2 regions of the Rahnella sp. R3(2024) genome follow, and region 1 is predicted to be linked to the other one. Evidence: riboswitches for the same ligand, from Rfam matches in the RefSeq annotation. Region 1 holds a riboswitch; the other holds the start of a gene.

Region 1 (7,825 bases):
CCGTACGGTAAAGAATTTGTCTTTGCAGATTAGTGAGATGGACCTGATCGTCATCGGCCAGAAACAGCGTGCCCACGCCCGCCGCCGCCAGATACAAGGCGGCGGGAGAGCCCAAACCGCCAAGCCCGACAATCAGCACTTTAGCGGCCTGCAATTTTTCCTGCGCCTGCGGGCCGAATTCCTCCAGCATCAGCTGGCGGCTGTAGCGCATAAAGGCCGCATCGTTAAGCATCTTCCGGCACCTTGCTGGCGCATAAGGCCAGCAGTTCGGCGGTGGCGGCTCGCCAGTCTGACGCCTGGGTAATCGCGCTGACCACTGCGATGCTGCCGACACCGCAATCGAGAACCGACGGCGCGCGTTCAATGCTGATACCGCCGATGGCTACCGTCGGAAAACTGCCGTCGAGTTGCTTAATGTGTCGGGTCAGTTCTGCCAGACCCTGCGGGGCAGACGGCATATCTTTGGTTTGTGTCGGGAAGATATGCCCGAGAGCGATGTAAGAAGGGTTGACCGCCACGGCACGCGCCAGTTCTGCGTCGTCATGCGTCGAAACGCCCAGGCGCAGACCGGCCTGATAAATGGCCTGCAAATCGGCAGTGTCCAGATCCTCCTGCCCGAGATGCACGCCGTATGCCTGATGTTTTACTGCCAGTCGCCAGTAATCATTGATGAATAACCGCGCCTGATATTTTTTCCCCAGCGCGATGGCCTCGATAACCGCCGGTTCAACTTCCTCATCGGGTAAGTCTTTCACCCGCAGTTGCAGCGTTTTAACGCCCGCCTCCAGCAGGCGGGCAATCCATTCCACGGTATCCACGACCGGGTATAAACCGAGATGGAAGGGAACGGCTGGAAAAGACTGAGCGGACGGATTCATTTGTTGATCTCCGTGGCAGGGTGGTAAAGCTCACTGCCTCGTGAACGGAATTCAGCAGACATCTGTGCCATTCCTGATTCCACGATCTCAACCGGCTGCGCCTGAGCTTCCAGTGCGGCGGCGTAATCGCGCACTTCCTGCGTGATTTTCATGGAGCAGAATTTCGGGCCGCACATTGAGCAGAAGTGTGCGACTTTGCCGGATTCCTGCGGCAATGTTTCATCGTGATAGGCACGCGCCGTTGCCGGATCGAGCGCGAGGTTAAACTGATCTTCCCAGCGGAATTCGAACCGCGCCTTCGACATGGCATTATCACGAATTTGCGCGCCCGGATGACCTTTAGCTAAATCGGCGGCGTGCGCTGCGATTTTGTAGGTAATCAGACCCTGCTTAACGTCTTCTTTGTTCGGCAGACCGAGATGTTCTTTCGGCGTGACATAACACAGCATGGCGCAGCCGAACCAGCCAATCATTGCCGCACCAATCCCGGAGGTGAAATGGTCATAACCCGGTGCGATATCGGTGGTCAGAGGCCCAAGCGTATAGAAAGGTGCTTCGTGGCAGTGCTCAAGTTCTTCGGTCATATTGCGGCGGATCATCTGCATGGGGACATGCCCCGGCCCTTCGATCATCACCTGCACGTCATATTCCCAGGCAATTTTGGTCAGCTCGCCCAGCGTGCGTAATTCAGCGAATTGCGCTTCGTCATTCGCATCCTGAATTGAACCCGGACGCAGGCCATCGCCCAAGGAAAGAGAAACATCATAGGCTGCGCAGATTTCGCAGATTTCGCGGAAATGTTCAAACAGGAAACTTTCGCGATGATGGGAAAGGCACCATTTCGCCATAATCGAACCGCCGCGCGACACAATACCTGTCAGCCGTTTGGCGGTCATCGGCACATAACGCAGTAATACGCCTGCATGGATAGTGAAGTAATCGACGCCTTGTTCGGCCTGCTCCAGGAGCGTATCGCGGAACATTTCCCAGTTGAGGTCTTCGGCAACGCCGTTCACTTTCTCCAGCGCCTGATAAATCGGCACTGTACCAATGGGCACCGGGCTGTTACGCAGGATCCACTCACGGGTTTCGTGGATGTAGCGACCGGTGGAGAGATCCATCACCGTGTCTGCGCCCCAGCGTGTCGACCACACCAGCTTCTCGACTTCTTCTTCGATAGATGACGTCACTGCGGAGTTGCCGATATTGGCGTTAACCTTCACCAGGAAGTTTCGGCCAATGATCATTGGCTCTGATTCGGGATGATTGATATTGGCGGGAATAATCGCGCGACCGGCGGCGACTTCCTGACGTACAAACTCCGGCGTGATATTGGCAGGAAGATGCGCACCGAAACTTTCACCCGGATGTTGCTGCCGCAATACTTCGCCGCGGATCCGCTCGCGGCCCATATTTTCGCGAAGAGCGATGAATTCCATTTCAGGGGTAATGATGCCTTTTCGCGCGTAATGCAGCTGCGTAACATTTTTACCGGACATGGCTTTTCGCGGGCGCGGCAGAAGTTCGAAGCGCAGGTGATCCAATCCGTCATCGGCCAGACGTTGCTGGGTAAAGCCGGAGCTGACCTGCGGAAGTTCTTCGGTATCAGCCCGGTCGGCGATCCAGCTGGCGCGGCATTTTGCCAGCCCGGCATGAACGTCGATGGACGCTTCCGGGTCGCCATAAGGCCCGGCCGTTTCATACACCGGGATGGCTTCGTTCTCTTCGTATTTTGGATTGTCTTTGCCGCCGCCTGTCAGCGTCGGACTGAGCTGTATTTCACGCATCGGCACGCGGAGATCTGCGCGAGAGCCTTGCAGATAAATACGTCGGGAATTAGGAAAGGCTTCGCCCTGCAGGCTGTCGATAAACGACTGAGCCTGCGCACGTTGTTCACGGCGACCAGAGGGTTTCTTTTCAGAAATAACGGGTTTTTGGGTACTCGACATAGCAAATTCCTCGCAAAAAAACGTGATGGAAAATTGCTTGTCTGGAGGTTTACGGCAGGAGTAAAAATGGGCGGTTTAGCGCAGGCGACCTGATACAGGCTGATGCCAAATCGCGCAAAACGCATAACATTACTCTTGTTCCCTTCGCGGGTACTAACCCGATCAGGTTCCGCGGATCCCGAATTAACGGTCTCAGCCTGGCGTAATCTCCGTGAGGAAAATTATGCGCTAGGCACTCCGACAAGAAGCCTCAATATAGGAGGCCGATGATAAAACTACAACCCTTCGCAGGGTCTAAACTTCAAACGGCTTAAGCCGGTCTGGCGAGATGATCGTCGTTGGCAGGCGGTAAAGGTGTGCCATCGACCGGATCAAATGCCAGGATAATTAATTGATCTTCAAGCTGAAAACGCGCATCCAACGCTTCACCAATATCGGATAATGCATAATGGAAGGCGAAAGCATTGTCATCATCAATATCATTTTCTGTGTAACTGTCATGGAAAGCCATGATAGTTTCAGTGTTCAGCTCCAGCGCAGGGTATATTTTGGCAGCTTGTGATTTAACTGAGCTGCCTGCGCTGGCGACTTCATCGATTATCCGCTGATAAAGATGGAAATGGCCGGCAGAGAGATAGTCCACCAGGTTATGACAAAAGTTATCCAGCGCTTTTTCATTCAGTGGGGTATGTTTTTCTTTATTGGGTTTCAGACCGACCAGTGTGCAGTATGCAACCAGCAGTTCTTTGCGCGCGTGCAGCCATTGGTCTACTAACTCATTACTGCCACCAACGCGTTGGGTCAGTCTTTCCAGACGATTTAGCATGGTTGACTCCGTGAGCGATAAAAAAGTAACCAAAATGTGAAGGTTACTAATGTTAAATTTCTGTCTCAGATTGTCAGTCTCGTCGAGGTTATGCAACAACAATTATGGAATTACAGATCACAGAGCAACATAACGGCTGGTGGGTCATCAGCCATGAAGGCAAGCTATGGCTGCCTGAAGGTGAACTGCCGTTTGGCAGTGCAACGCAATTCTCTCTGACCGGCAAAACGGCACGTCAGATTGGCGAGTGGCAGGGCGAGCCGGTCTGGCTGGTGCGTCAGGCGATGCACAACCACATGGTGTCGGCCCGCCAGTTGCTCGATCAGGATCGAGGATTATTCCAGCTGGTCGGGCGCGGTGTGCAACTGGCTGAATTTTATCGATCTCATAAATTCTGCGGTTACTGCGGCCACGAAATGCAGGTCAGTAAAACCGAGTGGGCTGCGCTCTGTAGCCACTGTCGTGAACGCTATTATCCGCAAATTGCGCCGTGCATTATCGTGGCTATCCGCCGGGGTGATGAAATTCTGCTGGCGCAGCATGTCCGCCACCGTAACGGAATTCACACGGTGCTGGCCGGTTTTGTTGAAGTCGGCGAAACGCTGGAAGAAACCGTGGCGCGCGAAGTCATGGAAGAGAGTCACGTTCGCGTGAAAAACGTGCGCTACGTCAGCTCGCAGCCATGGCCTTTCCCGAATTCGCTGATGATGGCTTTTATGGCTGACTATGACAGCGGTGATATTCAGCACGATCCGAAAGAGCTGCTGAATGCGGGCTGGTATCGTTATGACGCCCTGCCGTTATTGCCGCCGCCGGGCACCATCGCGCGTCGACTGATCGAAGACACTGTGGCGCTATGCCGCGCCGCGAGCGATGAAGACGACGTGTAGCGTAAGTGTTGCGTGTTAGAATGCCGCCAGATGAATGCCGTGCCGCCCGAATACTGAAGGAAAGAACCAGAATGAATGAGTTGAAAAATGACCGTTACCTGCGCGCCCTGTTACGTCAACCGGTGGACATCACGCCGGTATGGATGATGCGTCAGGCAGGCCGCTATTTGCCAGAATATAAAGAAACCCGTGCCGTGGCCGGTGATTTTATGTCGCTGTGCAAGAATGCGGAGCTGGCTTGTGAAGTGACCTTGCAGCCGCTGCGCCGCTATCCGCTGGATGCGGCCATTCTGTTCTCCGACATCCTGACCATTCCTGATGCGATGGGGTTAGGGTTGTATTTCGAAGCCGGTGAAGGCCCGCGTTTTTCTTCTCCGCTGACCAACCGTGCCGATGTCGAAAAGCTGCCGGTCCCCGATCCTGAAATGGAACTGGGCTACGTGATGAACGCCGTGCGCACCATCCGTAAAAACCTTAAAGGTGAAGTCCCGCTTATCGGTTTCTCCGGCAGTCCGTGGACGCTGGCGACATATATGGTTGAAGGTGGCAGCAGCAAAGCTTTCACTAAAATCAAAAAGATGATGTATGCCGATCCGGCGACCATGCATTTGCTGCTGGATAAAGTTGCCGACAGCGTCATCCTTTACCTCAACGCCCAGATTAAAGCGGGCGCGCAGTCGGTGATGATCTTTGACACCTGGGGCGGTGTGCTGACGCCACGCGATTACCGTGAATTCTCCCTTAACTATATGCATAAAATCGTTGATGGTTTGATCCGTGAAAACGAAGGTCGTCGCGTGCCCGTGACGCTGTTCACCAAAGGCGGCGGTCAGTGGCTGGAAGCGATGGCCGCAACAGGTTGTGATGCGCTGGGTCTGGACTGGACAACGGATATTGCCGATGCACGCCGCCGTGTGGGCGATAAAGTGGCGATTCAGGGCAATATGGATCCTTCCATGCTGTATGCCTCACCAGTGCGCATCGAGCAGGAAGTGGAGACTATTCTGGCAGGCTTCGGCAAAGGTAATGGTCACGTGTTTAATCTGGGTCACGGCATCCATCAGGATGTGCCGCCGGAAAATGCCGGCGCTTTCGTGGAAGCGGTACACAGCTTGTCCCGTCAGTATCACGAGTAAGATCCCGGATGATCGATACCCGCGCATTACGTGAAGAGCAACGGATCCTCGCAGATCAGATCGAACTGCAGGATCCTCCTGGTTTCACCACACCGGCGCTGATCGCCGGTGTAGACGTCGGCTTCGAACAGGGCGGTGAAGTCACCCGCGCTGCGGTGGCGGTTCTGAGTTACCCAACGCTTGAGCTGGTGGAATATCAGATTGCCCGCATCCCGACGGTCATGCCGTATATCCCTGGTTTCCTCTCCTTCCGTGAACTTCCCGCATTACTCCAGGCCTGGCAGCAAATCAGCTCACGCCCCGATTTGGTGATGGTGGATGGTCAGGGGATCGCACATCCTCGCCGTCTGGGCGTGGCCAGTCATTTTGGCCTGATGATCGACGTGCCGACGATTGGTGTCGCGAAAAGCCGGTTATGCGGTAAGTCTCTGCCCCTCGGTGAGGCATTGCACAGCCATCAGGCGTTGTACGACGGGGATGAACAGATTGGCTGGGTCTGGCGCAGTAAGCTACGCTGTAATCCATTGTTCATCTCTCCGGGTCATCGCATCAGCATGGAATCGGCGCGTTATTGGGTCGAGCATTGCATGCGGCAATATCGTTTGCCGGAGCCTACGCGTTGGGCGGATGCCGTGGCGTCAAATCGTGCAGCGTTTCAACGCTGGCAACGGTTGAGTGATGATCTTTAGGAATCAAGGAATAGGGATATTGATTAATTTCAGGTAAACTCCCGCGCAGAAAAGTTAACGAGATCAACTCATGTTACGTAATCCAATTCATTTACGTCTCGAAAAGCTGGAAAGCTGGCAACACGTGACGTTTATGGCGAGCTTGTGTGAGCGCATGTACCCGAACTATCAGGCATTTTGCCTGGAAACCGGGTTTGGTGAGCCGCAGGTTTACCGCCGCATCCTGGATTTAATCTGGGAAACGCTGGTGGTGAAAGACGCCAAGGTCAATTTTGACTCACAGCTCGAAAAACTGGAGGAGGCCGTGCCTTCTTCCGACGATTACGACATCTATGGGGTGTATCCGGCCATTGATGCGTGTATCGCTCTGGGCGAGTTAATTCATTCGCGTCTGAGTGGCGAAACGCTGTCTCACGCGGTTGCCGTCAGTGAGACGTCAATTCGTACTGTCGCGATGCTGGAAATGACTCAGGCCGGTAAAGAAATGACCGATGAAGAGCTTAAAGTCATTCCTGCTGTTGAAGAAGAATGGGACATCCAATGGGAGATTTTTCGCCTGTTGGCTGACTGTGAGGAGCGTGACCTGGAATTAATAAAAGGGTTACGTTCTGACCTGCGTGAAGCCGCTGTCAGTAACATTGGCATAAATTTAGCGCAATAAGGCAAGAAAACGTGATTTAACGCCTGATTTGTCGTGCCTTAAGGCTTCACATCCGCACCCTGTCTGGTCTACATTTGGGGTGCGTAAAAAAAGTGGCTATCGGTGCGTGTATGCAGGAGGGTGCTGTCAATCGGCATATCCGTCGCACTCGATGCTTTGCAAACGATAAACACACTGTAAAGGATAACTTATGAACAAGACTCAACTGATTGATGTAATTGCGGACAAAGCTGATCTTTCCAAAGCACAGGCCAAAGTTGCTCTTGAATCTACTCTGTCTGCTATTACCGAGTCTCTGAAAGAAGGTGATGCTGTACAATTGGTTGGTTTCGGGACTTTCAAGGTAAATCATCGTAACGAGCGTACTGGTCGTAACCCACAGACTGGTAAAGAAATCAAAATCGCAGCTGCCAACGTGCCTGCGTTCGTTTCTGGTAAAGCTCTGAAAGACGCTGTTAAGTAATTGCTTGCAGTGAAAAGAATAAGCGGAGGGGCTCTGAAGCCCCTTCAGTTTATCACCCCCAGGCTGGTAGCAGGTTTACTGGTTCTTAGTCTGGTGGGTTGCAGTTCAAAAGACACGACCCCGCAGTTCTTCGCCAGTGGCTATGTTGCCGATCAGGGTATTAACCGTGTATGGCGCGAAAACAATGCCCAGAACCAGCCCCAAACCATTCTCAATGTCTACAGCCCCTATTTTGGCGGCGATACGATCATCACACGGTATGAATTTCAGGAGGGGCAAGTTCACCTTGTGAAAGAAACGCATGCGACCAAAACTGATTTGGGCGTGATGCTT
Region 2 (7,825 bases), 1.5 Mb from region 1:
TGTACCGAAGGCGTGCTGCGTCAGGGATTTAATCAGGAGAATACCGCACGGGTGGCGCAGATCATTTATCAGGAGCTGGATATCGGCGCGGTGGCGATTACCGATCGTGAGAAGCTGCTGGCGTTTGTCGGGATCGGCGACGATCACCATTTGCCGGGATCGCCGATATTGTCCGAACATTCGCACCGCGCCATCGAACATAACGAGGTGGTTTATGCCGACGGTAATGAGGTGGCCTATCAGTGCACGCAAAGCCCGTCGTGTAAGCTTGGCTCGACGCTGGTGATCCCGCTGCGCGGTGAAAATCAGGAAGTGATCGGCACGATCAAACTGTATGAAGCGCGCAACCGGCTGTTCAGCTCGATCAACCGTACGCTGGGCGAAGGCATCGCCAGCCTGCTGTCGGCGCAGATCCTTGCCGGACAGTACGAACGGCACAAACAGTTACTGATCCAGTCGGAAATTAAACTGCTGCACGCGCAGGTGAATCCTCACTTTCTGTTTAACGCGCTGAATACCCTGGTGGCGGTGATCCGTCGCGACAGCCAGCAGGCCAGTGAACTGGTACAGCATCTTTCTACGTTTTTTCGCAAAAACCTCAAACGCCCGCAGGAAGTGGTGACGCTGGCCGACGAAATCGAGCATGTGCAAGCCTATCTGCATATCGAACGAGCGCGGTTCAGTGACCGTCTGAATGTCACCTTTGATTTCCCCGAGGCACTGCAACAGCTCTGTTTACCTGCTTTTACCCTGCAACCGCTGGTGGAAAACGCCATCAAACACGGGACATCGCAGTTGCTCGGTATCGGGCAGCTTCGTCTTTCTGCCATCGGGCAGGGAGAGTGTCTGGTGCTCACCGTGGAAGATAACGCCGGGCTGTATGCGCCGTCGGCGAACGGTAACGGGCTTGGGATGAGCCTGGTCGATCGCCGTCTGCGCGGGCGCTACGGCGACGAGTTCGGGTTACAGGTTGAATGCGAGCCGGAACGGTTCACCCGCGTCATTTTACGTTTGCCAGCCAGGAGCCGACATGCTGAAAATATTGATTGTTGATGACGAGCCGCTGGCGCGTGAAAACCTGTGCGTGCTGTTGCAGCCGGTCGCTGACGTCATCGTGGCCGGCGAATGTGAAAATGCGGTGGAAGCCCTTGGCGCGATCAACCGGCTGCGACCTGACGTGGTGTTTCTGGATATACATATGCCGCGCATCAGCGGTCTGGAACTGGTCGGTATGATCGACCCCGAGCGCATGCCTCATATCGTCTTTCTCACCGCATACGATGAGTATGCGCTGCAGGCGTTCGAAGAGAATGCGTTCGATTATCTGCTCAAACCGGTTCAGGCGTCACGGCTGGAGAAAACCCTTCATCGCCTGCGACAGCATCTTCCTGCGCAAAATGTCAGTGCGCTGATGGCGGGGGAACCGGATCTGTCCCTGATCCCCTGCTGCGGGCAGAACCGTATTTATCTGCTCTCCACAGATGAGGTGATTTTTGTCTGCTCACGGGTCAGCGGCGTATTCGTGAACCGCGCCGACGGCAGTGAATGCTTTACAGAGCTGACGCTGCGCACGCTGGAAAGTCGCACGCCGTTGCTGCGTTGCCACCGGCAGTATTTGATTAATATGCAGCATCTGCGCGAAATCCGTTTTGATGACTGCGGGCAGGCAGAGCTGGTGATGAAAAATGAGGTACGGGTACCGGTCAGTCGTCGCTACCTGAAAGCCCTGAAGTCCCGGCTGGGCCTGTAACCCGCACCGTTCACTCTGGCGTTTTAACCGTTTAAATCGCTATTACGCCGCTCACGCCAACAGCCGGAGCGCTTTCATCGGCACTTTGTTACGTTGCGCCGGATTATTCCTTATCCGGAGAACAACAAGATGCAACACGCACTGACTTTTGTCATCGCGACTTTGTGTATTCTGACAATCTGTTACCGGCTTTACGGGGTGTTTTTCGTCCGTAAAGTGCTGAAAGCCGATGATGCTCAGGTCACTCCGTCGCATTTACTGGAAGACGGGAAAGACTACGTCCCGACCAAAAAATGGGTGAACTTTGGCAGCCACTTCGCGGCCATCGCGGCGGCGGGGCCACTGGTCGGCCCGGTGCTGGCCGCGCAATACGGTTATCTGCCCGGCATGTTATGGCTGCTGATCGGCTGTGTGGTCGGCGGCGCGGTGCATGATACCGTCGTGCTGTTTGCCTCCATGAAACACAGAGGGAAATCGTTATCCGAGGTCGCTAAGCGAGAGCTTGGCCCGGTGGCAGGCTGGTGCACGGGGCTGGCGATGTTATTTATCATCACTATCACCATGGCCGGTTTATCGATGGTGGTTGTCCACGCTCTTGAGCGTAATCCGTGGGGGACGTTTGCCGTCTTCATGACCATCCCGGTGGCGATTTGCGTTGGCCTGTGGGAACGTCTGACCGGTAGTATGAAAGCCGCTTCATGGGTGGGGATTATTGCCATCATGGCCTGCGTGGTGATCGGGCCGTACATTCAGGCCTCGGCGTTTGGGGAATGGCTGAGCCTGCGTGCTTCGACGGTCAGCCTGGTGTTGCCGGTCTACGCATTCTTCGCGACCGCATTGCCGGTGTGGATGTTGCTGACACCGCGCGGTTATCTCTCCAGCTTCATGAAAATCGGCGTGTTCGGGGCGCTCATCGTCGGGGTGGTGTTCATTAACCCCGAGATCCAGTTTCCGGCGATCACACCGTTTATCCACGGTGGCGGCCCTGTGCTGGCCGGGCCGGTCTGGCCGTTTATCTCAATCACTATCGCCTGTGGCGCGATCTCCGGCTTCCACGCATTTATCGGTTCCGGCACGACGCCGAAGCAAATCGATAAATGGAGCGACATCTTACCGGTCGGTTTTGGTGCGATGTTAGCGGAATGCGTGGTCGGCGTGATGGCGCTGATTGCCGCGACCGCGCTGCATCCGGCGGATTACTTTGCGATCAACTCGGCGCCCGAGGTTTTTGCCGGTCTGGGGATGCAGGTGGTGAATCTGCCGACACTCAGCCAGGAAATTGGTCTGGATCTCAGTGGCCGTACCGGCGGGGCTGTGACGCTGGCAGTCGGCATGGCGGATATCTTTACCCGCATCCCGTGGTTCAGCCATTTGTCTTCGTACTTCTTCCAGTTTGTGGTGATGTTCGAGGCGGTATTTATCCTGACGGCCGTGGATTCCGGGACCCGCGTGGCGCGCTATCTGTTACAGGATTTCTTCGGCGATCTGTGGTCGCCGCTCAAACGTACTGACTGGTGGCCGGGCGCAGTGGCGTGCAGCATCGTCGCCTGCCTGCTGTGGGGATACCTTCTTAACTCGGGCGACATCAACTCCGTCTGGGCGTTGTTTGGCGTTTCAAACCAGCTGATGGCCTCGATTGGCCTGATGATCGGCGCGACCATTATCTTGCGTCTGGCGGACAAACGCCGCTACATGCTGACCTGCCTGATCCCGCTGGCCTATCTCTATGTCACGGTCAACTATGCGGCGTACTGGATGGTCGCTCATGTGTATTTCAATTCTGCGGCCAAAGGTTTCAACCTGTTCAACGGCACCATCTCAATCATCATGGTCGCCCTCGGCGCGGTGATTATGGTGGCATCTGTTCTGCGCTGGATAACGTTGTGGCAGGCGCGCAGCGAAGGCATGACTGGCGACGTACCGGCTACGCTGTAAATCGCGATTGTTTCATCAGCCCTGTCAATGGACAGGGCTTTTTTGTATCAATTGCTGATTGATCTTCCCGCCGTCCACACCAATAATGCTCCCTTGACTCGGGGTGCCGCGCTTGCAAAAGAACGGCTGAGATTTTACCCGTATTACCTGATCTGGATTATGCCAGCGTAGGGAAGTCAGGTATCTCTCCCGATGCCGCCTTCCTGAAAGCCGGTTGGGAGACTTATGAACGTCCGACCTTCCGTATTTCCCGGTGCTACTGCCGCCGGTTCTTTACATCAACTCCGCCATGCCTCACCGCTGGTCCATTGCCTGACCAACGATGTGGTGCAATCTTTTACTGCCAATGTCCTGCTGGCGCTGGGTGCTTCTCCGGCGATGGTGGTCGATCCCGATGAAGCGGCGCAGTTCAGCGCCATTGCCGATGCCTTACTGGTGAACGTCGGCACGCTCACACATCCCCACGCTAACGCGATGCTGGCGGCGATTCATGCCGCAAATCAGGCCGGGAAACCCTGGGTGTTAGATCCCGTCGCGGTCGGTGGCCTGAGCTGGCGAACCGAATTTTGCCTCGGTATCCTGCCGTTAAAACCCGCCGCCATTCGTGGCAATGCGTCTGAAATCCGTGCCCTCAGTGGCCTGAGCGCGTCAGGCCGCGGCGTTGACAGCGGCGACGATTCGCTTTCTGCTCTGCCTGCCGCACAGCAACTGGCGCAGCAAACCGGGGCGATAGTGGCTGTGACCGGCGAAACGGATTACATCACTGACGGCAAACGCCATTGGGCTGTGCCGGGCGGGCATCCGATGATGACCCGCGTGGTCGGTACCGGCTGTGCATTATCTGCCGTGGTAGCGGCATTTTCGGCATTACCGGGCGACCGGCTGGACAACGTCGCGGCGGCGTGTCGCGTCATGTCATGTGCCGGTGAGCGGGCTTGTGCGACAGCCTACGGGCCGGGCAGCTTTACGCCAGCGTTCCTCGATAATCTGTATTTATTGAACGAAACATGGCTGAACGGGGAGGGCTGTCATGAAACGCATTAATGCGCTGACCATTGCCGGCACTGACCCGAGCGGCGGCGCGGGCATTCAGGCGGATTTGAAAACTTTCTCCGCCCTCGCCGCTTATGGCACCAGCGTGATCACGGCGCTGGTGGCGCAAAATACCCGTGGCGTTCAGTCGGTCTGTTACATCTCACCGGAGTTTGTGGCGGCGCAGCTTGATTCCGTCCTCAGCGATGTGCGTATCGATACCGCTAAAATTGGCATGCTGGCAAACAGTCAGATTGTGGAAACGGTGGCGGAGCGGCTTGGCCATTATCAGCCGCCGTTTGTGGTGCTCGATACCGTGATGCTGGCGAAAAGCGGCGATCCTTTATTGCAGCCGGAAGCGGTCGAGGCGTTGCGGCGGCTGCTTTTGCCTCAGGTTTCGATCATCACCCCAAACCTGCCCGAAGCAGCAGCGTTGCTTGAATGCGCCATCGCCACCAGTGAAGCGGAAATGCGTGAGCAGGGCGAAGCTTTACTGGCGATGGGGTGTGGCGCGGTGTTGATGAAGGGAGGGCATCTTAGCGACGAAGAGAGTCCGGACTGGTTGTTTATGCGGGATACGCGTGAGCGTTTCACTGCGCCGAGGGTGAACACCCGCCATACTCATGGCACCGGCTGTACGTTGTCAGCCGCCCTGGCGGCACTGCGCCCGCGCCACAGCGGCTGGGCAGACACTGTGCGCGAAGCCAAAGCCTATCTGCAACAGGCGCTGATACAGGCCGACTCGCTGGATGTCGGGCAGGGTATCGGGCCGGTGCATCATTTCCATCGCTGGTGGTAAGGCGATAGTGAAGGGCAGTCAGGCGCTGCGCTGCGATTTTTCCAGTGCCTGTTCTGCCTGATGAAACATCATCAGCGCCCGCTGTAAATGCACGGCATCAAACGGATTCAGCGGGTAGAATTTCTCGTCTTTACGCGGGCGCAGCATCACCCGGATCTGGCTGACAGAAATCCGCTCATAAAGATAACTGGCGATGTCCTGATTCTCTTCATCTTTCCATGAAAGAACCAGCGCCGCGTGTTCGCCGCTGCGTCGGCCAATAAACTGCTCATGCAGCCACAGGCCTTCCAGTTCGCCATCTTTTTGCAGTTTTTTGCCGCTGAACCACGATGAATCTGCCAGCAGCCACAGTGCCTGCGGGGTGATCTCTTCATGCAGCTGACGCCATAACGGGCGGTTATTGTCCATCTGCCAGCAGGCCATACCAAGATAATCATTCAGCTCGCGCCAGTCGTTTTCGAGGCGCTCTTTCAGCTCAGGATCCTGCACATGCATAAACTGTTGCAGGCCGGTCGCCTGTTCGCCCAGTTTGTTATAGGCAATGACGGTCATGGTGCGAGGCGTGCGGCGGAAAGTCACCCACAGCAGCACTTTGGGAATGCGAAAAGTGATGGCCTGCACGGTCAGTTTGTAACGGTTACCCCGCGACATCACCAGGCCGTTCGCGGTGCCACGTTTATCCTGATAATTTCTTACCAGCACCACACTGTTCTGGCCCATCCAGCCGGTGAGATAATGCTCTTTCTCGCTTTCGGCCACGTCCAGATCGCGTGCAATCTGGCTGATCTTTTCTTCATCCAGTTGGGCGAGGGAGAGTGACTGTTCGGCACTGTAATAGCTTTTTTTCAGGGGGGCTGCGGCTGGCATAAAGGTATCCACGATATTGATGTGGTTTACAGCTTACACTAAGTTGTCATACAGATTTTGGCGCTAACCCGCAAAAATTGAACGCCGCAGACAGCGGGATGGAAAGAAAACCTTCGCCTTACAGACCCAGGGTCTGATGAAATTTTACGAGACGTCTCGTAAAAAAAACGCATCATGATTGTTATTCCCGGATTGAGGATTATTCTTGCGAAATAACATGCAACCTGTGGGAATAAAATGGAAAGGATGACGTTACATGAAAGGGTGATTAATGAGACGGTCACAATAATGAATGCCGTCTTCAGTAAGTTAGATGTCTCTCTTATTATAAAGTGTATTCGTCGCAGTGATATTATCTGGCAGCAGCGTCGGGCGAGGCGTAATTTACGACAACCTGAAAAACACCAGCTTAACTGGAAATGGCTGTTTAACGAGTATCGGAAAAATAAGCCGCAGAATTCAGGTATGGAGCAGGCCGCTTATGTGTTTTGTCTCAATAACCTGCAGCAGGAGCGGGCCGCGTTCCTGTTAACCTCGTGCCGGTGCTTATCAGAAGAACTGGAGCTCAATGCACTGGAGAATTTTTATCGCAAGACAGCAGGGCATCCTTTGAAAAGGAATATGCTGTATTACAGCCTTTGTCTTATGGTGATTTACGCTGAGGTTCTTAATGAGCTGGGTATATTAAAGAAAGAAAGGGTGAGATTTGTAATTAAAGATGTTGTTAATGATGATGTAATGCGTTTTTATATCTCCGCAGCGCCCCTGTCGCAAGTTTCGCAAGAGATGGAGTGCGAATCCACTTACTATTTATTACGTGAATATATAAATATGGATTTATTTAATATCAACGTTTGAAGAATGAATTCATCATTTCAGACAGAGAATTTTTATCTGACTTATCAGGAGCAGCACATGAAGCGAGACAAGGAAAAACCGGTTAATTTAACGCCTCGGCAGACAGAACTTGTGGAACTCGTTGTCGGATTTTTAAGATCCTGCGATGAAAAATATGAAGGTCAAAAAGATGTTGAAGGTTTTGAAGGGGGAGGTGTGCTGCTTGGCCCGCGAGAAGCCTGCTACCGCCCTTCAAAAGACTGGAACAAATTGCCCTGAAGTGAAAATTATCTCCCGCGTTGGCATCGTTTTACCACGCGGGAAGACAAACTCACTCGGCATCAAACCAGTCACTGTTCTGTTCGGCAATGGGCGTGATAGTGGAAATCATTTCCTGCAAATGAATGCGGATGGCTTTTTCCGCTGCATCCGGGTCATGTGCTTTCAGACCATCGAAAATCGCATAATGCTGTGCAATCAGATTCTCCGGCGGGGAGACTTTACTGAGCGTCAGGAACCGCACGCGGTCCATGGTGGCTTTGATGTGTTCGACGGTTTCCCACGCCAGACGGCAGTCAATGATTTGCGCGATGGTGCGGTGGAAA

Evidence for each region. A riboswitch is a leader RNA that binds a small molecule or an ion and turns the genes downstream of it on or off. The one in region 1 is predicted to bind thiamine pyrophosphate.
Region 2: another riboswitch for thiamine pyrophosphate. It lies ahead of thiM (hydroxyethylthiazole kinase); the one in region 1 lies ahead of thiC (phosphomethylpyrimidine synthase ThiC).

Annotation. Positions count from the first base shown of each region.
Region 1 covers NZ_JBHGBU010000001.1:2,444,982-2,452,806, forward strand. The annotation lists gene ABSH60_RS11105 (molybdopterin-synthase adenylyltransferase MoeB) at 1-232, opposite strand, end outside; gene thiE (thiamine phosphate synthase) at 225-878, opposite strand; gene thiC (phosphomethylpyrimidine synthase ThiC) at 875-2,827, opposite strand; TPP riboswitch at 2,950-3,077, opposite strand; gene ABSH60_RS11120 (Rsd/AlgQ family anti-sigma factor) at 3,138-3,653, opposite strand; gene nudC (NAD(+) diphosphatase) at 3,758-4,543, shown strand; gene hemE (uroporphyrinogen decarboxylase) at 4,615-5,679, shown strand; gene nfi (deoxyribonuclease V) at 5,688-6,368, shown strand; gene ABSH60_RS11140 (YjaG family protein) at 6,439-7,029, shown strand; gene hupA (nucleoid-associated protein HU-alpha) at 7,220-7,492, shown strand; gene ABSH60_RS11150 (DUF1481 domain-containing protein) at 7,511-7,825, shown strand, end outside.
Region 2 covers NZ_JBHGBU010000001.1:992,026-999,850, reverse strand. The annotation lists gene ABSH60_RS04365 (sensor histidine kinase) at 1-1,053, shown strand, start outside; gene btsR (two-component system response regulator BtsR) at 1,031-1,750, shown strand; gene ABSH60_RS04355 (carbon starvation CstA family protein) at 1,880-3,685, shown strand; TPP riboswitch at 3,775-3,876, shown strand; gene thiM (hydroxyethylthiazole kinase) at 3,911-4,729, shown strand; gene thiD (bifunctional hydroxymethylpyrimidine kinase/phosphomethylpyrimidine kinase) at 4,716-5,516, shown strand; gene ABSH60_RS04340 (hypothetical protein) at 5,535-6,383, opposite strand; gene ABSH60_RS04335 (hypothetical protein) at 6,621-7,241, shown strand; gene ABSH60_RS04330 (hypothetical protein) at 7,299-7,499, shown strand; gene ABSH60_RS04325 (GntR family transcriptional regulator) at 7,552-7,825, opposite strand, start outside.